3 regions of the Kitasatospora sp. NPDC001309 genome follow, and region 2 is predicted to be linked to each of the others. Evidence: riboswitches for the same ligand, from Rfam matches in the RefSeq annotation. Region 2 holds a riboswitch; each other region holds the start of a gene.

Region 1 (6,744 bases), on a different contig from region 2:
CGTCCTCGTGCAGGTGCTTGTACATGACCTGGACGGGGTTGTCGCCGGTGTGGGGGCGGCGGCCGGTGAGCATCTCGTACAGCAGGATGCCGGCCGCGTAGACGTCCACCCGCTGGTCGGTGGGGGCGTCCGGGAGGATCTGCTCGGGGGCCAGGTAGGAGACCGTGCCCATGACGGTGCCGCCGGTGGCGGTGCTGGTCGAGGTGGGCGCGCCGTCGGCGCTGCCGAGCACCCGGACCAGGCCGAAGTCGGCGACCTTGACCAGGCCGCTCCCGGTGATCAGCACGTTCTCCGGCTTGACGTCCCGGTGGACCAGCCCGGCCCGGTGGGCGGCGCCGAGGGCGGCGAGCACCGGCTCCAGCACGTCCAGCGCGGCCCGGACGGACAGCGCGCCGCGGTCGCGCAGCAGGTCGCGCAGGGTGCGGCCGGGCACGTACTCCATGGCGAGGAAAACGTTTCCGCCGTCCGCGCCCTGGTCGAAGACGTTGACCACGTTGGGGTGGGTGAGCTTGGCGACCGCCTTGGCCTCGCGGATGAAGCGGGCGGTGAAGCCCTCGTCCCCGGCGAGCTGGGGGTGCATCACCTTGAGGGCGACCACCCGGTCCAGCCGGGTGTCGGTGGCCCGGTACACGGTGGACATCCCGCCGGTCGCGATGCGCTGCTCGACCCGGTACCGGTTGTCGAGCACGGTGCCGATCAGGGGGTCGTGCAGTGCCATGTCCACTCGGGGGAGTCTAGTGCGGCGGGCGGGGGCCGGTCCCGGCGGACACCGCCTCCGGGACCGGCTTGTGACATCCGCGACGGGTTCAGAACGCGGGCCGCTCGCGGGTGTCCAGGTCGGCGCGGCCGGCCATCGCCGAGGAGGCCTCGGCGTGGAAGCGGCGCGGGATGCGGCCGGCCCGGTGGGCGAGCCGGCCCGCCTCGGCGGCGTGCCGCATCGCCTCGGCCATCAGCACCGGGTCCTGGGCCCGGGTCACCGCGGAGGCGAGCATCACCGCTGCGCAGCCCAGTTCCATCGCCAGCGCGACGTCGGAGGCGGTGCCGGCGCCCGCGTCCAGGATCACCGGGACGCCCGCACTCTCCACGATCAGCTGGAAGTTGTGCGGGTTGCGGATGCCCAGCCCGGAGCCGATCGGCGAGCCCAGCGGCATGATCGCCGCACAGCCGACGTCCTCCAACTTGCGGGCCAGCACCGGGTCGTCGTTGGTGTACGGGAGCACCGTGAAGCCGTCGTCGACCAGCGTCTCGGCGGCCTCCAGGGTCTCGATCGGGTCCGGCAGCAGGGTCCGCTCGTCGGCGATCACCTCCAGCTTCACCCAGTCCGTGCCGAGCGCCTCGCGGGCCAGCCGGGCGGTCAGCACCGCCTCGCCGGCGGTGAAGCAGCCGGCCGTGTTGGGCAGCACCCGGATGCCGTTGCGGGTCAGCACGTCCAGGACGGAGCCCTGGGTGCTCGCGTTCACCCGGCGCATGGCCACGGTGGTCAGTTCGGTGCCGGAGACGAGCAGGGCGCGCTCCAGGACCTCCAGGCTCGGCGCGCCGCCGGTGCCCATGATGAGCCGGGAGGAGAAGGTCGTCCCGGCGATGGTCAGCAGGTCGTCGGCCATGGTTCAGCCTCCCTGGACGGCGGTCAGGATCTCGATCCGGTCGCCGCTGCCCAGCGTCGTCCCGGGCCACGAACCGCGCGGCACCACGGCCTCGTTGAGCGCGGCGGCGACGCCGGTGTTGGCGGCGCTGACGGTGGCCACCAGCGCGGCGAGGGTGGTGGCGGCGGGCACCCGGCGGGGCTCGCCGTTGACGGTCAGGGCGATCTCGTTCGGGGCGGTCTCGGTCATGCGCAGGCCTTCGCGACGGGGGTTTCGGGGGAGAACCGGGTCGGCGTGAACGGCCGTGCCAGGTCGGGGACTTCGCCGGTCGCCAGGTAGTCGGCGAGCAGGTCGGCGGTGACCGGGGTGAGCAGCACGCCGTTGCGGTAGTGGCCGGTGGCGGCGACCAGTCCGGGCAGTGCGGTCGGGCCCAGCAGCGGGGCGTTGTCCGGCGAGCCGGGGCGCAGCCCGGCGGAGGTCTCGCGCAGCGGGAGTTCGGTGATACCCGGTACCAACTCGTGCGCGTCGCGCAGGAGTTCGTACACCCCGCCGGCGGTGACGGTGGTGTCGTAGCCCTGTTCCTCGGTGGTCGCGCCGATCACCAGCTCGCCGTTCTCCCTGGGGACGAGGTACAGGTGCTGCCCGCGCACCACCGCGCGGACGTTGCGGGACAGGAACGGCCGGTAGGCCTCCGGGACGTGCAGCCGGACGATCTGCCCCTTCACCGGGCGTACCGCGGGCAGTACGCCCTCGGGCAGGCCGGGCAGCCGGTGGCTGTGCGGGCCGGCGGCGAGGACCACCTGCTCGGCGGCCAGGGACTCCCCGTCGTCCAGCCGGGCGCCGACCGCGCGGCCGCCGTCCACCAGCAGCTCGACGGCCTCGGCCCGGTGCAGCCGGACGCCGGCCCGCTCGCAGGCGGCGACCAGGGCGGTGAGCAGCCGGCGCGGATCCACCTGGTGGTCGTCCGCGACGTGCAGGCCGCCGCGCACGCCGGGGGCGAGCATCGGCTCCAGTCGGCGGGCCTCCCGGCCGGTCAGCCAGCTGGAGTCCAGGCCCAGCCGCAGGTGGAAGGCGTGCAGTTCGCGCAGTTCCGCGCGGTCGTCGGAGTCCAGCGCGACGGCGATGGTGCCGCACCGGCGGTAGCCGGTGTCCAGGCCGCCGCTGGCCTCGGTGAGCTCGGCGGCGAAGGACTCGTACCGCCGGTTGGAGGCCGTCCCCAGGTGCAGCAGCGGCTCCTCGCCGTACTGCAGCTCGGTGACCGGGGCGAGCATCCCGGCGGCAACCCCGGCCGCCCCCCGGCCGTGGCCGGGGTCGACCACGATCACGTTCCGCAGCCCGCGTTGCGCGGCGCGCCAGGCGACCGCGAGGCCGATGACGCCCCCGCCGATCACCAGCACGTCGGCGCGGCTGCCCGATGGCATGCGTGACAAAGCTGCTCTTCTCCCTTCGCCGGTATGACCCGGATCAGGTTCGGACGGTCGCAGGCCGTGCCAGCCCGCCTCTCAGCCCGGTCCGCCGGGCTCCCGTGTGGTGCGTCCACCTTAACTCCGGGGATCGGCCCGCCCGAAGGGCCGTGCGAGGCGTGAGACGGGGCCGCCCGCCCGGCTCCGCGGATGAGCGGCTCAGAGCCGGTTCAGCGGCGCTGGGTACAGTGACGGGCGTGGCAGAGCTGAGCGGAACGGATCGGGTGGTCGTCGTCGTCGGAGCCGGGCTGGCCGGGGCGCAGTGCGCCCTGCAGCTGCGGCAGGGCGGCTGGCGGGGGCGGATCGTCCTGGTCGGCGAGGAGCGGCACGCGCCGTACGACCGGCCGCCGCTCTCCAAGGACGTGCTGCTCGGCAAGGCCGACGCCACCACCCTGGACATCGACTACGGGCGGCTCGGCATCGAGCTGCTCACCGGCCGCCGGGCCACCGGGCTCGCCCCCGGCGTGCTGCACACCGACGGCGGGGACCTCCCGTACGACGCGCTGGTGATCGCCACCGGCGCCACCCCGCGCGCCCTGCCCGGAGCCGAGCGCGCCCATCTGCTGCACACCCTGGACGACGCCCTGGCGCTGCGCGCGCTGCTGCGCCCCGGCCTGCGGCTGGTGCTGGTCGGCGCGGGCTGGATCGGCGCCGAGGTGTCCACCGCCGCGCGGCAGGCCGGCTGCGAGGTCACCGTGGTCGAGGCCGGTCCGGCGCCGGTGCCGGGCGCGCTGCCGACCGGGGTCGGCTCGGCGATGGCCGCCTGGTACGCCGAGGCCGGCGTCGACCTGCGCTGCGGGGTCGGGGTGGCCGCCGTCGAGCCGGGGGCGGTGCTGCTGGCCGACGGCTCCCACCTGCCCGCCGACGAGGTGGTGGTCGGCATCGGCGCCCGGCCCGCGACCGGCTGGCTGGCCGGCTCGGGCGTCGAGCTGGACGCCTCCGGCGCGGTCGTGGTGGACGGGCGGCTGCGCACCGGCCTGCCCGGGGTGTTCGCGGCCGGGGACTGCGTCAGCTACCCCTCGGCGCGCTCCGGCGCCCGGCTGGCCGTCCAGCACTGGGACCACGCGCTGCAGTCCGGCTCCGCCGCGGCCGCCGCCGTGCTCGGGGCGGACACGCCGTACGACCCGGTGCCGTACTTCTGGTCCGAGCAGTTCGGGCGGATGGTCCAGTACGCCGGCCGGCACGCCGAGGGCGACGAACTGCTGTGGCGCGGCAGCCCGCAGGAGTCCGCGTGGTCGGTGCTCTGGCTGCGCGACGGGGTGCCGAGCGCGCTGCTGGCCGTGGACCGGCCGCGCGACCTCACCCAGGGCCGGAAGCTGATCGAACGCGGTGCGGTGCTCGACCGGGCGCTCGCCGCGGACCCCTCGGTGGCGCTCAAGGGAGCCGTCGCCGGGTAGCACTTGGTGCGCGGCGGGCCGCGGAGGTGGCAGTCTGGTGGCGTGAGTGAGATCGAAAGCAAGATTGAAGCCCTGGTCACCGAGTGGGTGTACCTGCCCGACATCTCGGAGCAGTGGGGGGTCCGGGTCACCGAAGTGCGTGACCTGGTCAAGAACGGTGGCCTGATCGCCGTCCGGCGCGGGCCGAACAAGTCGCTGCAGGTCCCGGCGGCGTTCATCGACGGCCAGGGGCTGGTCAAGCACCTGTCCGGCACCCTGACCGTCCTGCGGGACTGCGGGTACAACGACGTGGAGATCCTGGAGTGGCTCTTCACCGAGGACCCGTCGCTGCCCGGCAGCCCGATCCAGGCGCTCCGGGAGAACCGCGGCACCGAGGTCAAGCGCCGCGCCCAGGCGATGCTGATCTGATGGCGGCGGACACGCTGCGGGCCCGCCTGGCCGACGCCCGGCTCTACCTGTGCACCGACGCCCGGCGCGAGCAGGGCGACCTGGCCGAGTTCCTGGACGCGGCGCTGGCCGGCGGGGTGGACATCGTCCAGCTCCGTGACAAGGGCCTGGAGGCCAAGCAGGAGCTGGCGGCGCTGGAGGTCTTCGCCGACGCCTGCCGCCGGCACGGCAAGCTGCTGGCCGTCAACGACCGCGCCGACGTCGCCCACGCGGCCCGGCCGGACGTGCTGCACCTCGGCCAGGACGACCTGCCGGTACCGGCCGCCCGGGCGATCCTCGGCGAGGACGTGCTGATCGGCCGCTCCTGCCACGCCGAGTCCGAGGTGGACGCGGCGGTCGCCGAGCCGGGCGTGGACTACTTCTGCACCGGCCCGGTCTGGCCGACCCCGACCAAGCCGGGCCGGCACGCGCCGGGCCTCGGCCTGGTCTCGTACGCGGCGAAGCAGGCCACCGACCGGCCGTGGTTCGCGATCGGCGGGATCGACCTCGGCAACCTGGACGAGGTGCTGGCCGCCGGCGCCCGCCGGATCGTCGTGGTCCGGGCCGTCACGGCGGCCGAGGACCCGCGGGCCGCCGCCGCCGAGCTCGCCCGCCGGGTGCGCGCGGCGTAATGCCACCCGGGGCCGCCGCCGTCGCTGGGGCCCGTCTTCGAACTCCCGTCGTTCGCCCGGAGGGCGGGCGGGAGTTCGAAGACGGGCTCCTAGTACTTGCGGACGGTGGCGGCCTCGGCCAGGGCCAGCAGCACCGTGCGGGCCCGCTCGTCGGCGAGCGGTGCCGCCGCCAGCGCGGCCAGCGACTCCCGCATCAGCTCCTCGATCCGGGCCTCCACCAGCTCCGGCGCCCCGCTGCGGGCGACCAGCTCGCGCAGCCCGGCGACCTCCTCGGCGGCCAGGTCCGGTGCGCCGAGCCGGGCGTCCAGGTGCCAGGCGTCGGCCTGCGGCAGGCCCCGCATCGCGTGCGCGACCAGCAGGGTGCGCTTGCCCTCGCGCAGGTCGTCCCCGGCGGGCTTGCCGGTGACGGCCGGGTCGCCGAAGACGCCGAGCAGGTCGTCCCGCAGCTGGAAGGCCTCGCCCAGCGGCAGCCCGAACGCGCCGAGCGCCTCGACCAGCTCCGGCCCGGCCCCGGCCAGCAGGGCGCCGACCTGGAGCGGCCGCTCGATGGTGTACTTCGCCGACTTGTAGTGCAGTACGGTCCGCGCCCGCTCCGGCGCGCCCTCGTCGGCGGAGTCGCCGGCCACCGGCTCCAGCACGTCCAGGTACTGGCCGAGCATGACCTCGGTGCGCATCAGGTCGAACCGCGGCTTGGCGGCCAGTACGGCGGCCGGGTCCAGGCCGGAGCGCAGGAACAGCTCGTCGCACCAGATCAGCAGCAGGTCGCCGAGCAGCACCGCGGCCGAGGCGCCGTACTGCTCGCGGTCGCCGCGCCAGCCGCTGTCCCGGTGCAGCGCCTCGAAGCGGCGGTGCACCGAGGGCAGGCCGCGGCGGGTGTCGCTGCGGTCCATCAGGTCGTCGTGCACCAGGGCGCTGGCCTGGAGCAGCTCCAGCGCGGCGGCCGCGTTGGCGATCCCCTCGCCGTCAGCGGGGCCGCCGGCGGCGCGCCAGCCCCAGTAGCAGAAGCCCGGGCGCAGCCGCTTGCCGCCGTCCAGCAGGAAGTCGCGCAGGGCCTCGGCGGCGGGCACCAGCTGCGGCGAGATCGTGCCGAGCAGCGCCGACTGGCCGTCCATGAACGCGGCGAGGGCCGTGTTGACGCGGGTGCGGACGTCCTCCACGTCCATGGGGTTGGCCGGCCGGGTGCTGGACGAGGTCACGATGATGCTCCGCTGGTTCGCTGGGGTGCAGCAAGCGTAGCGGGGCG
Region 2 (6,744 bases):
CGACTTCTCCAGCCCCGGCTACAGCCCGCCGGCCTTCACCAGCCCCGGCCCCGACGGCATCACCGACCCCCAGGGCCGCAGCCCCCGCCCGGCCGCCTTCACCCCGCCCGACTTCACCGGCCCGGGTTACACCCCGCCGGACTTCACCGGCCCGGACGAGGTCGGCTGACCACGCCCGGAAGCCCGTCGGCAGCCGCGCCGGGCGCCCTACCTCCCTGCCGCGGCGGCCACCTCGGCTGCCGCCCGGACGAACGCGCGCACGCGCTCGGTGGTGTTGCCCGGGAGCCAGACCGGGCCGCGTTCGATCGGCGGGGCGTCGTGGATGGGGACGTAGGCGAGGTCGGGGCGCGGGTAGTAGCGGCGGCAGTGCTCGCCGACCGGCAGGACGCCCCGGCCCAGGGCGACCAGGCTGAGCATCTCGGAGAAGGTACTGCCCGACGGGCCCTTGGGCACGGCACGGCCGGACGGCGTGCGGTCGGGGGTGCGGTCCCGCTTGAAGCCGACCGAGGTGACCGCCGGGTACTGCACCACCGGGTGGTCCCCGAGGACTTCGAGCGACACCGAGGCCTCGGCGGCCAACGGGTGCCCGGCCGGCACCGCCAGGAGCCGCCGCTCGCTGAGCAGGACCGGACCGACGGCCATGCCGCCGAAGGGGTAGGAGGCCAGCAGGATGTCGATCGAGCCGTCCTCCAGGCTGGCCCGGGAGTTGGAGAGCTGCACCTCCCGCACGTCCACCCGGCACTCGGGGTGCCGCTCGCCGAACAGCGCCACCGCCCTGAACAGCACCGGCGCCGTCCACTCGCCCAGGAACGCGACCTTCAGCCCACCCGTCACCCCGCGCCCGGCGTCCACCGCCCGGCGCACCGCCTCCTCCATCGCGGCCACCACCGGGGCGAGGTCCGCGGCCAGTTGCCGCCCGACCGGGGTGAGCCGGACGGACCGGCTGGAGCGGTCGAACAACGGGACGCCGATCCGGCGTTCCAGCGCCTTGACCACCTGGCTGACCCGCCCGGTGCTGAGCCGCAGCCGCTCGGCGGTCCGCCCGAAGTGCAGCTCCTCGGTCAGGGCGAGGAAGACCTCGGTCTCCAGCCGTTCCAGCATGCCGCCCCACCCCTTCGACCCGGCATCGTTTAACCGGGCTCAACGATCGTACGGTGATCCGCCATTGATGACCGCCCCCGGGCCGGAGGATCGTTGACCCCGTCACCGCACGAGACACCACACCACCGGAGCCGATCACCATGCGCGTCGTCGCCCTCGACCACCTGGTCCTCAACGTCGCCGACATCGAGCGGTCGCTCGCCTTCTACACCGGCCTGCTCGGCCTGGCTCCCGTCCGGGTCGACGAATGGCGCGCCGGGAAGGTCTCCTTCCCCTCCGTCCGGGTCAGCGGCGAGACGATCATCGACCTCTTCCACCGCCCCCGCCACGAGTCCAACGTCGACCACATCTGCCTCACCGTCGAGCCCCTCGACTGGCAGGAGGTCGTCGACTCCGGCGTCTTCACCGTCCTCGACGGCCCCGGCCCCCGCTACGGCGCCCGCGGCACCGCCACCTCCCTCTACGTCCAGGACCCGGACGGCAACACCGTCGAACTCCGCTGGTACCCGCAGGACACCACCGGCTGAAAGAGCAGGGTGCCGCCCCGGACCCTCGGGGGAGGACCGGGTCGGCACCCGCAGTACGCCTCAGGGCCGCTCGTCCGGACCGTTGGTCCCGGGCCGCTCGTCCGGGCCGCTCGTCCGGGCCGCTCAGACGATCTTCAGATGGGGCAGCCAGTCCACCTGGACGATGACGCACACCACGCCCCCGGACCCGTCGAGGCCCAGCCACACCGGGTGGGTGCCGTCGCTGTCGGTGGCGAACGCGAGCAGGTCCGCGCCCGACTCCTCGTCCACGGTACGCAGGAAGAACCCGGAGCCGGAGTCGAGGTCCTCACCGGCCTCCTCGTCCCGGTCCACCAGGGCGCGCCGGAACCGCTTCTGGAGGACCGGCCAGGCCCCGGCGTCCGCAAAACACCCCGTCGCGCCGTCCGTGCTGAACCCGTACGCCTCGCCGTCCCGCAGCAGCCTGAGGTCGTCCCCCTCCCCGAGGGCCATCGTCCAGGAGTCGACGGGTCCGTCGCCCACCCGCAGCCGGAGCGCTGGTGTCCCAGTGCGCTCGACCCAGGCACCCTCGAACTCGCAGTGGTACCCGAACCCGATCGTCGCCACCTCCGTCGGGTAGCTGCCGGGCAGCACCTCGACCGTGATGTCCGGCCGCCCGGTGTCGAGCGGATCGGCCACCGCCAGCCGGCCGCTGGGGACCCGCAGGCGTGGGCCGGCCTTCGGCTCCAGCACCACCATGTTCTCCCGGTGATCGCTGGTGGTGAGCCGGGTGCCGGGCACGAACAGGGCGGGGAGGTCCCCCGGCCCGCCCGGGCGCGGCGGGAGCCACGGCTCCGCCGCGGCTGCGGACACCGGCTCCGTGAGCGGCGCCGCGGTGGGCCGGACCGTGCCGTCGAGCCCCCACCGGTCGGCCGAGAGGAGCGGCCAGTCGTCGAAGTCCGGCCGCCGGAGCCAACGTTCCTCCTCGGAGGCACTCGGCACGGTCACCGTCCTGGGCCCGGCGTCCCCTCGGGGCCGGTGCGACACCCGGCCCCGTCCGCCCGGGAACAGCTCGACCGCCATCCGGTCGGCGACCCGGTCGAACTCCGGTGCCTCCGGGCCCGAGTAGCCCCAGCGCTCGTGGTACCTCCGCAGCAGCCGGCCCTCCTCCAGCAGCCGCAGCTCCAGGTGCTCCACCCGTCGCCCGTGCTCGTCGTACACCCACACACCCGCGTAGTGGTCCCGCCACGACACCAGGCGCACTTCGAGCGGCACCGAACGCCCCGCGCTCCGGTACACCACGACGTACGGCAGGCCCGCCGCGTCCCGGGCCCGCGCCTCCTGCGGCCGCAACGCGCCCACCGCGGCACCCGCCGCGAAGTCCCACCCCTCGGCATGGCCCAACTCGACCACCGGACCGCTCACCCGCACGCCTCCTCGCTCATCGGTCCGAGCAAGGTACCGGAGCCCGCCGACAGCCCGGTTCAGTGCAGCAGTTCCGCGGCCGGGGTGTGGTTCCCGGTCGCCGAGGCGCCGGCCATCGCGGCGGCCGCCGTCGCCGGGGCGGTGCCGGGCGGCACCACCAGCAGCAGGAAGTGGTCCTGGAAGCCCCGGGTGATGCTGATCGTCGCATCGCTGCCGGGGAACCAGTTGATCTTGACGGTCAGGCCGTTCGCCGCGACCGACCTGGGCACGCCGTCCCAGGCCGAGGTGTCGAGGCCGACCCGGACGATCCGTCCGAAGTGGGCGCCGAGTGCGGTGATCAGGTCCGGCAGTTCGGCGAGGACACGGTCCGAACGGGGCCACCAGGCCCCGTCGAAGACGCCGTCCCGCGTCATCGTCGGCTCCAGTTCCAGCCGCGGGAGCAACGGGACGCCCGGGACCGGCCACGGCCCGGAGGGGAACGAGCTGGGGAGAGGAATCGGCATCATACGGAGCCGCCCGTCCGGTCCACGCGGGACCCATCACCACCCAGGGCGACGTCGGCGCTGCTGCCGGTGTTCGGAATGTCCTCGGTTACCCCCACGCTACTCCGCCGCAGCCTCCCCCGGAGCCCGGCCGACCGGCGCCGGCCCGCGTCCTCCCCTCCGGGACGCGGGCCGGCGCCGGTCAGCGCGTCAGTCGACCAGGGGGAGGTAGACCTTGTTGCCCTGGGCGGCGAACTCGGCGGACTTCTCGGCCATGCCGGCCAGCGCCTCGGCGTCGAAGTCCGTCGTGACGGCGGTGGAACCGTCACCGTGCTCGTCGCGGATCTTCTGGGAGATCTTCATCGAGCAGAACTTCGGGCCGCACATGGAGCAGAAGTGCGCGGTCTTGGCCGGCTCGGCGGGGAGGGTCTCGTCGTGGAAGTCGCGGGCGGTCTCCGGGTCGAGGGCCAGGTTGAACTGGTCCTCCCAGCGGAACTCGAAGCGGGCGTCGGAGAGGGCGTCGTCCCAGGCCTGGGCGCCGGGGTGGCCCTTGGCGAGGTCGGCGGCGTGGGCGGCGATCTTGTAGGTGATCACGCCGGTCTTGACGTCGTCCCGGTTCGGCAGGCCCAGGTGCTCCTTGGGCGTGACGTAGCAGAGCATCGCGGTGCCCCACCAGGCGATCATCGCGGCGCCGATGCCCGAGGTGATGTGGTCGTAGCCGGGGGCGACGTCGGTGGTGAGGGGGCCGAGGGTGTAGAACGGCGCCTCGTCGCAGATCTCCTTCTGGAGATCCATGTTCTCCTTGATCTTGTTCATCGGGACGTGGCCCGGGCCCTCGATCATCACCTGGACGTCGCGCTCGCGGGCGATCCGGCCGAGCTCGCCGAGGGTCTGCAGTTCGGCGAACTGGGCCTCGTCGTTGGCGTCGGCGATGGAGCCGGGCCGCAGGCCGTCACCGAGCGAGAAGGTGACGTCGTAGGCGGCCAGGATGTCGCAGAGTTCCTCGAAGTTGGTGTAGAGGAAGTTCTCCTGGTGGTGCGCCAGGCACCAGGCCGCCATGATCGAGCCGCCGCGGGAGACGATGCCGGTCTTGCGGCGCGCGGTGAGCGGGACGTACCGCAGCAGCACGCCCGCGTGGACGGTCATGTAGTCGACGCCCTGCTCGCACTGCTCGATGACGGTGTCGCGGTAGACCTCCCAGCTGAGCTCCTCGGCCCTGCCGTCGACCTTCTCCAGCGCCTGGTAGAGCGGCACGGTGCCGATCGGCACGGGGGAGTTGCGCAGGATCCACTCGCGGGTGGTGTGGATGTTGCGGCCGGTGGAGAGGTCCATGACGGTGTCGGCGCCCCAGCGGGTGGCCCAGGTCATCTTCTCCACCTCCTCCTCGATCGAGGAGGTGACGGCGGAGTTGCCGATGTTGGCGTTGATCTTCACCAGGAAGTTGGTGCCGATGACGGCCGGCTCCACCTCGGGGTGGTTCACGTTCACCGGGATGACGGCGCGGCCGCGGGCCACCTCGTCCCGCACGAACTCCGGCTCCAGGCCCTCGCGCAGCGCCACGAACTCCATCTCCGGCGTCACCACGCCCCGCTTGGCGTAGGCGAGTTGGGTGACGGCGACGCCGCCGCGGCCACGCAGCGGACGGCGCGGGCGGCCGGGGAAGACCGCGTCCAGGTTGCGCAGGTTCCCGCCGCGCGGGGAGGTGTGCTTGATCCCGTCGTCCTCGGGGCGCGTCTCGCGGCCGTCGTACTCCTCGACGTCGCCGCGCTGGCGGATCCAGGCGTCGCGCAGGGCGGGCAGCCCGCGCCGCACGTCGGGCTCGTACGCCGGGTCGGTGTACGGGCCGGAGGTGTCGTACAGCGGCACGGTCCGGCCGTTGGTGAGCTGCACCTCGCGGTACGGGGCCCGCAGGTCGGGGCGGGATCCGTCGCGGTAGGCCTTGCGCCAGGCCGGGGTGGGGTAGCCGGTGCGCTCGCTGCTGGGCGTGCTGCGGGCAGGCTGCGGCTGTGCTTCGAACGTGGTCATCTGACCTTCACTCCCTACGCCGGCATTACCCGGTCCAGGTTCCTGCGGTCGACGCAGCCGTCGGTCCGTCCGTCGACGGTCCGGTCAGCGTCCTCTCAGCCCGGTGCTCCGAGCTCCCGCGTCGCAGGCGGTGTTGCCTGCACATGACGCCAACACGGTAGCGAGCCGATCGCCGCAGGTCCAGACGGTCCCCGAAACGGATCCGCGGGGGGAACGGCCGAGGCCCGGCCCCCGCGAACGGGGTGCCGGGCCTCCGGAGGTGCTCCGCGCGGTGCGCGGAGCGGGGTCAGTTCTTGGCGGCCTTCTTGACCAGGATCACCACGGCGGCGGCGATGCCGACGACCACCAGCAGCTTGATCACGATGCTCAGCAGGGCGCCGACCACGCCGAACACGAAGGCGATGACGTTCCAGGCCAGCACCAGGACCAGCACCGGGATGACGATGTTGCGCACCCAGGAGGGCAGCGACTTCCAGAGCTCAGCCATGTCGGTTCCTCTTCTCCCCTCGGGTCGGCCGCCGTCCGGTAACCGCATCCCGCTTGCTTTCGATGCTTCGAGCTTACGGCGGCGGAAGCGGCGGAACGAGGGCCTTCGGCCCGGAGAGAACCCCTAGATCACCCCGATCCCACCCCCCGGGAAGACCCCCGAGAAACGGCGGGGGAACGAGTTCAGACCGGCCAGCGCTCGCCGCGCCAGGCGGCGTCCCAGAACATCCACTCGTAGCGCGAGGTGGTCGTGAAGTGCTCGACCACCCGGCGGCGTTCGGCCGCCGAGAGCTCCTCGCCGAGCCGGTCGGTGAGCGCCAGCACCCGGCGGACCACGGACTGGAAGGCCTCGTCGCCGTAGGTGGCGATCCACTTGGCGTACAGCGGGTCGGGGGAGCCCTGGGCGAGCAGTGCCTCGCCGACCCGGGCGTAGATCCAGTAGCAGGGCAGCACCGCGCCGAGCGCCTCGGCGAAGGACCCGCCGTACACGGTGGCCAGCAGGTAGCTGGTGTAGGCGCGGGTGGTCGGCAGCACCGGTTCGGCGGCGGCCTCCTCGGCGGTGCCGCCGAAGGCGGTCAGGAACTCGGCGTGCATGCCCTGCTCGGCGGCGAGCGCGCCGACCGCGTCGTCGGCGAAGGCCCGCACGTCGGCCTCGCCGGGGGCCTTGGCGGCGCAGACGGCGAGGGCGCGGGCGTAGTCGCGCAGGTAGTGCGAGTCCTGGACGACGAAGTGGCGGAAGG
Region 3 (6,744 bases), on a different contig from region 2:
TCGGCACAGCTCGTCGAAGAGCGGGCCGATCACCGGGGTGATGTCCTCCGGCGCGTAACTCGCCGCCACACCGCTCAGTTGGGCCACCCGCACGGACGGAACGGGCTTCACCACGACATCGTGCTCGAACATGTTCCCCTCACTCTCGATCGTCCGGAGCCTCGCCTCCACCCGGGCCAGCCGCTGCTCGTCCGCCGCGATCGCCTCGGCGAGCTGGGCCCGCCGCAACCGCAGCATCCCGCGCAGCTCGGCCGGGTCCGGGTGCTCGTCCAGCACGGCCCGCACCTGCTGCAGCGTGAAGCCGAGCTCCTTGAGCGCGATCACCCGGTTCAGCCGGGCGAGTTGGCCCGCCTCGTAGGAGCGGTACCCGGTGGCCGGGTCCACCCTGGCGGGTGTGAGCAGGCCGATCGCGTCGTAGTGGCGCAGCATCCGCACCGACACCCGGCCGTGGACGGCGAAGTCTCCGATGTTCAACATGGTGCTCCCACTCCACCGTCTCCCCCTGTGTCAGGGTCAACCCCCGGCCGCCGGCCCGGCCGCGACCCCGCGTCGGCCCACCGTCGGCCCACCGTCGGCCCACCGCCGGCCCGCCCCGGAAAACACCGAGGGCGGGTGCCGAAACGATCTCGGCACCCGCCCTGAGCAGGTGTTTTCTCCTACCGGCGGAGAGCGTGGGATTCGAACCCACGGTGACGGGTCACGCCACGACAGTTTTCAAGACTGTTCCCTTAGGCCGCTCGGGCAGCTCTCCAGGCGGAGGTCAGCCTAACGGGTCCGACGGCCTTCGGCGCACACGATTCCGCGGGCCCGGGGGGTCACTGATCGCCGTCCCGCTGGCCGAGCGTGACCTTGGTGGTCATGGTCTGGCCGTTGCGGGTGTACTCGACGTCGACGGTCTCGCCCGGCTTGTGCGTCCAGATCCGGCTGACCAGGGCGGGACCGTTCTCGATCGGCGCGCCGCCGAGCTTGGTGATCACGTCGCCCGGCTTGAGGCCGGCCTTGTCGGCCGCGCCGCCGGGGGTGACGGCGGGCTGGCCCTGGACGTCCTTGGTCTGGATCTGCGCGCCGTCGCCCTTGTAGTCGTCGTTGCGCAGCACGTCGAGCTTGGCGTAGACCGGCTTGCCGGTCTTGATCAGGGTGTCCGCGACCCACTTGGCCTGGTTGATCGGGATGGCGAAGCCCAGGCCGATGCTGCCGGCCCGGCCGTTGGCGGAGGCGTTGGACTGGATCGCCGAGTTGATGCCGATCACCGCGCCGCTGGAGTCCAGCAGCGGGCCGCCGGAGTTGCCGGGGTTGATCGAGGCGTCGGTCTGCAGGGCGTTCATGTACGAGGCCTGCGAGCCGGTCTCGTCGCCGGAGGCGACCGGGCGGTCCTTGGCGCTGACGATGCCGCTGGTGACGGTGGACTCCAGGCCGTACGGCGCACCGATCGCGACGGTGGCGTCACCGACGTTGACCTTGTCGGAGTCGGCCAGCGGCAGCGGCGACAGCTTGCTCTTCGGCGGGTTGTCGATCTTGACCACGGCGACGTCGTAGCCCTCGGCGTGGCCCAGCACCGAGGCGGTGTAGGAGGTGCCGTCGGCGAACTTGACGGTCAGTTTGCCGCCGTTGAGGGCCGGCGCGACCACGTGGTTGTTGGTGAGGATGTGGCCCTCGGTGTCGAAGACGAAGCCGGTGCCGGTACCCGACTCGGTGCTGTTCTGCGCCTTGATGGTGACGACGCTGGGCAGCGCCTTCTGGGCGATGGCGGCGATCGACCCGGGGACGGGCTCGTTCTTCTGGGTGTTGCTGGCCTGGACGGTGGTGCTGCGGTGGTCGTCCGCCGAGCTGCTGCTGCCCGCGTGGTCGCTGGCGACCACACCGACCGCGCCGCCCGCGATGCCGGCGACCAGCGCAACGGCCGCGAGCAGGGCCACCAGGCCGCCGCGCTTCTTGCGCGGGCCGTGGCCGCCCGGGCCGCCGGGGTACTCGGCGGGGTACCCGAACGGACCGCCGGGGCCGCCGGGGTGGCCCGCGCCGGCGTCGTGGCCGCCGCCCCAGCCGCCGAGCGGCTGGCCGGCGCCGAAGGGGTGGTGCCCGGGTGCGCCGGGCGCGACGGGCGCACCGGCGGCCGGGGCGCCGTACGGCTCCTGGGCGTTGGCGGCCGGGACGCCGTAGCCCTCGTGGGCGCCGGCGGCGGGCACGCCGTGGGTCGGGGTCGCGTACGGGTTGGTGCCCGGGGTGCCCGGCGGCAGGGCGGGCGCGGCCGGAGCGGCGGCGACCGGGGCCGGGGCGGGCGGCGCGGGCGGCAGGACCGGCGGCGGGGCGTCGATGTAGCCGGTGGCCGGGTCGACGGCGGGCTCCTCGACGGCGGGCGCGGCCGGCGCGGCCGGGGCCTCCGGCGCGGGCACCTTGGTGAAGGCGACGGTCGGCTGGTGCCCGCCCTCCGCCGGGGCGGCCTCGGCCGCCGCGCTCGCGGCGGCCGGCTCCGGGACCCGGCCGAACGCCATGGTCGGCTGGTGCCCGCTGTCGGCCGGGGCGGCGTCGGCCGACCCGTCCACCGGCCCGGCCACCGGGTTGTCCACCGGTTCGTCCTTCGGCTCGGGAACCCGGCTGAAGGCCATGGTCGGCTTGTGGCCGCCCTGAGCGGTGCCGTCGGGAACGGCACCCGCCGCCTCCGGGGCCCCCGCGGGCTGCTCCCCCTGCGGCCCGATGGGCCCAACCTCGCGCTCGGTGCTCACGGACGACCTCCATAGCTGACAGAACCAAGGACCATAGTTTTTCGCACCGGCGATTCGATTGCCGTAAGGACCCCTCTGAATAACTCATAAGAATCCTTAGCCGCCACCGACAACCGGGGCTCCCCACCCCCGCCCGGCGTCCCGCGATGCGGACCGCGCACCCCGTGGCCTTTGGCGTTCGTACCCGTGCCGGTTAGCCTGTCGCTCCAAACTGACACGCGGGAGCTTGGACCGACCAGGCTGAGAGTGCGCATGTCGACCGTACGCCAGGCCAGTGACCGGCGGACCGTCGAGGGGGCGCTGACCGCCGGAACCTGTCCGGGTAATGCCGGCGTAGGGAGTATCGGCCATGCCGCCTGCTTCGCCATCCTCTTCTCCGGGCGCGCCCGCGTCCAAGGATTTCCCGCCGGACCCGGCCGGCGCCGGCGCCGCGCTGCTGGACCACCGCGTCGAGGCACCGCTGGTCCTGGACACCGAGCCGCCGCGCACCCTGCGCTTCCGGGACCACTTCGCGCTGTGGATGAACCTCGGCGTCAGCCTGATCGGCTTCTCCACCGCCGCGACCGTGCTCGGCGAGAAGGGCAGCGAGCTGTCGCTGGCCGCCGCGGTGACGGCGATCGTGACCGGTACGGCGGTCGGCACCGCGATGCTCGGCGTCGCCGCGCTGATCGGGGCCCGCACCGGCGCCCCGGCGATGGCCAACCTGCGCGGCCTGTTCGGCACCCGGCTGTCCTACCTGCCGACCGTGCTGAACATCGTCCAGTGCGTCGGCTGGGGCGTGTTCGAGCTGCTGACCATCGCGGCGGGCGCCCAGACCGTCGCCCACACCAGCGACTACCGCTGGCTGTTCGTGCTGCTCGCGGGCGCGCTGACCACCGCGCTGACGATCTGGCCGCTGGGCTCGATCGCGGTGCTGCGCCGCTTCGTGGCCGGGGCGGTCGCGGTCGCGATGGTGTACTTCACCGTCCAGCTGGGCCGCCAGGGCGTGCCGGACCCGGGCGCGGGCAACTGGCACGGCTTCCTGGGCGCCACCGACGCGATGATCGCGGTGTCGATCTCCTTCGTCCCGATGGCCGCCGACTACACCCGGCACTCGCGCAGCCCGAAGTCGGCCTTCTGGGGCACCTTCTCCGGCTACACCGTCGCCCAGGTCTGGTGCTACGTGCTGGGCCTGATGGCGCTGCTCCAGTCCGACGGCGACCCGAGCCGGATCTTCGACTCCTTCCTCGGTGTCTGGGCCGGCTGGCTGTTCCTCCTGGTGCTGGTGCTGCGCGAGACCGACCAGTCCTTCGCCAACGTCTACTCGACCGCGATGTCGCTGCAGAACCTGCTGCCGCGGGTGGACCGCCGGGTGCTGAGCGGCGGGATCGGCGTGCTGACCACCGTGCTGGCGCTGCGCATCGACCGGTTCACCGACACCTACAGCAACTTCCTCGGCCTGATCGGCTCGGTCTTCGTACCGCTGCTGGCGGTGCTGGCGGTGGACTACTTCTTCGGCGCCGGCCGGCACGGCTGGGACCTCTCCGAGCGGGCACCGTCCCGCTGGCTGATGCTGCTGCCGTGGGTGCTGGGCTTCGCCGTCTACCAGCTGATCGCGCCGACCGCGGTGGGCGACGGATGGGTGGACTTCTGGACCTCGGCCCAGCGGACCCTGCACTTCACCCCGCAGGAGTGGACCTCGGCCTCGCTGTTCGCCTTCCTGGTGCCGGCGCTGGTCACCTGGGGCCTCACCCCGTTGACCCGCCGCACCGCCCGGGCCTGACGCACCGGGGGCGGAGCCGGCCCCGCAGGTTGGGACCGGCTTCGCCCCGGGTTCACCCGCGCCCCCTATCGTTGGGGCCGTGACCAGCCCAGAACTGCCCTCGGCGGCGGCGCGCACCACGCCCTCCGTCCAGGTGATCGCCCACCGCGGCTCCTCCCACGCCCTGCCCGAGCACACCCTCGCGGCGTACCGGCGCGCGCTCGACGAGGGCGCGGACGCCGTCGAGTGCGACGTGCGGGTGACGGCCGACGGCCACCTGGTCTGCGTGCACGACCGCCGGATCGGCCGGGTCTCGAACGGCCGCGGCACCGTCTCCGCGATGACGCTGGCCGAGTTGGAGGCGTACGACTTCGGCGCCTGGAAGACCGGCCGGCCCAGCACCGACCCCGAGCTGCGCGGCGTGCTGCGGCTGGAGCGGCTGCTCGAACTGGTGGTGGACTGCGGCCGCCCGGTGGACCTGGCGATCGAGACCAAGCACCCGGTGCGGTTCCGCGGCCGGGTCGAGGCCGAGCTGCTGCGCACCCTGGAGCGGTACAAGATCGGCACCGCGCCGGACGGCGAGCGCCCGTCCGCCCGGATCATGAGCTTCTCCTCGATCGCGCTGAACCGGGTGGCCGCCGCCGCGCCCGACTACCGGCGGGTGTTCCTGATCGAACGGATGCTGCCGCTGCTGGGCCGCCTGCGCCCCGGGCAGCCGCTGCCGGGCGGGGCCCGGATCGCCGGCCCCGGCATCGAGCTGATCAAGGCCAAGCCGCAGCTGGTGCCCCGGCTGCGCGAGCTGGGCCACGAGGTGCACGTGTGGACGGTGGACGAGCCGGCCGACGTCGAGCTCTGCCTGGAGCTCGGGGTCTCCGCGATCATCACCAACAGGCCCGCCGAGGTGCTGGCCCAGCTCGGCCGCTGAGCCGGGGCCGGGCGCCCCGGGTACCCGGGGAAACCTGATCACCCTGGTCGGCAGTCAAACCTTCCGCGCACGGTATTGCCGGAATTCTTGCGATCGGGCGACGGAGGGTGAGCACGGAATGACCTCTTGTCGACCCTGAGTCGCGCCGCCGGAAAAGGGCCCGCAGGATCCTCCGACAGTCGTTTCCGACGCATTACCAAGGGGCATCCATCCCTCGGCATACGCTGAAGGAGGTCCGGGGGTGGCGTTGATGGTGGCGCGTGAAGTGCCGACTTCATCGACCATGGCAGTGCCGCACGGCCCAGCGAGTGTCGGGGTCGCACGGCGCCGACTGCGTCGAGATCTGGGTGACCGGCAGATACCGGAACCGGTCATCGATGATGCTGTTCTGATCCTTTCCGAACTGTTGAGCAACGCCTGTCGGTACGCCCGTCCGCTCGGCCCGCTGCCCGCCCTGGGCCGCGGCGCCCGGGCGGAGGTGGTGGACCAGGTGCTGGTCGGCGTCCCCTCCGGGACGCACCCGGCACCGGGCGGCCGGGAGCCCGAGGACGACACGGCCGAGCCGGCCGGCGGTGTGCTGGTCCGCTGGCAGATGCACGCCGACGGCGTGCTCACCCTGGAGGTCACCGACGGCGGCGCGGCCACCCGGCCGCTGCCCGCCAGCCCCTCGCTGACCTCGCGCGGCGGCCGCGGCCTGGCCATCGTCGACCAGCTGGCCAGCGACTGGGGCGTCCGGGACGCGCCCGGCGAGGTCACGGTCTGGGCGGCGCTGCCCGCCCGCGCCCGGCACGCCCGGCGCACCGGGGGCGGCACCGCCCGCAGCGCGTAGCCGTCCGAGCGGCACCCGTCCGACCGGTACCAGGGCGTACGGCACCAGGGCGTACGGCACCCGTCCGACCGGCGCCCGCCCCGGCGCGTTCCCGCGCGCCGGGGGAACCTCAGTAGGCTTCCCGTGAAACAGGACCACCGTCCCCGGGAGAGCCGCAGCATGGGCAAGAAGGCCGCCAAGAAGGCGCCGCAGCGCCAGTCCACCACCGCCGTCACGGGTGAGATCCCCGTGGTCGGGGCCCGCGAGGACTGCCCCTGCGGCTCGGGCCGCCGCTACAAGGCGTGCCACGGCCGGGAGGCCTCGCACGCCGTGCAGGAGCTGGTTCACCGCCCGTTCGAGGGCCTGCCGGGCGAGGCCGACTGGGTGGCGCTGCGCGAGCTGGTGCCCGCCGCCACGGTGCCGCTGACGCTGGCCGCCGGAGTGACCGCGACCGCCGGGGGCGACGTCCCGTCGGTGACCCTGGCGACGGTGCTGCCGCTGGCCTGGCCGGCCCTGCGCCGCCCCGACGGCTCGATCCTGCTCGGCCTGC

Evidence for each region. Region 2 has a riboswitch for thiamine pyrophosphate ahead of thiC (phosphomethylpyrimidine synthase ThiC). Riboswitches for the same ligand answer to the same signal wherever they lie in the genome.
Region 1: another riboswitch for thiamine pyrophosphate. It lies ahead of thiO (glycine oxidase ThiO); the one in region 2 lies ahead of thiC (phosphomethylpyrimidine synthase ThiC).
Region 3: another riboswitch for thiamine pyrophosphate. It lies ahead of ACFY2K_RS20760 (purine-cytosine permease family protein); the one in region 2 lies ahead of thiC (phosphomethylpyrimidine synthase ThiC).

What each region holds. Positions count from the first base shown of each region.
Region 1 covers NZ_JBIAXC010000079.1:7,162-13,905, reverse strand. Annotated here, with positions in the region: gene pknB (Stk1 family PASTA domain-containing Ser/Thr kinase) at 1-718, opposite strand, end outside; gene ACFY2K_RS41850 (thiazole synthase) at 807-1,604, opposite strand; gene thiS (sulfur carrier protein ThiS) at 1,608-1,832, opposite strand; gene thiO (glycine oxidase ThiO) at 1,829-3,004, opposite strand; TPP riboswitch at 3,008-3,120, opposite strand; gene ACFY2K_RS41835 (NAD(P)/FAD-dependent oxidoreductase) at 3,244-4,443, shown strand; gene ACFY2K_RS41830 (Rv2175c family DNA-binding protein) at 4,486-4,851, shown strand; gene thiE (thiamine phosphate synthase) at 4,851-5,501, shown strand; gene ACFY2K_RS41820 (polyprenyl synthetase family protein) at 5,591-6,697, opposite strand.
Region 2 covers NZ_JBIAXC010000006.1:87,012-93,755, forward strand. Annotated here, with positions in the region: gene ACFY2K_RS08285 (hypothetical protein) at 1-169, shown strand, start outside; gene ACFY2K_RS08290 (LysR family transcriptional regulator) at 208-1,101, opposite strand; gene ACFY2K_RS08295 (VOC family protein) at 1,242-1,628, shown strand; gene ACFY2K_RS08300 (DUF4241 domain-containing protein) at 1,752-3,011, opposite strand; gene ACFY2K_RS08305 (DUF5994 family protein) at 3,071-3,517, opposite strand; gene thiC (phosphomethylpyrimidine synthase ThiC) at 3,704-5,518, opposite strand; TPP riboswitch at 5,513-5,648, opposite strand; gene ACFY2K_RS08315 (DUF5326 family protein) at 5,805-6,005, opposite strand; gene tenA (thiaminase II) at 6,188-6,744, opposite strand, start outside.
Region 3 covers NZ_JBIAXC010000019.1:129,451-136,194, forward strand. Annotated here, with positions in the region: gene ACFY2K_RS20745 (MerR family transcriptional regulator) at 1-477, opposite strand, end outside; tRNA gene ACFY2K_RS20750 (tRNA-Ser) at 664-751, opposite strand; gene ACFY2K_RS20755 (S1C family serine protease) at 816-2,720, opposite strand; TPP riboswitch at 2,929-3,077, shown strand; gene ACFY2K_RS20760 (purine-cytosine permease family protein) at 3,070-4,482, shown strand; gene ACFY2K_RS20765 (glycerophosphodiester phosphodiesterase) at 4,562-5,386, shown strand; gene ACFY2K_RS20770 (ATP-binding protein) at 5,628-6,215, shown strand; gene ACFY2K_RS20775 (DUF5926 family protein) at 6,375-6,744, shown strand, end outside.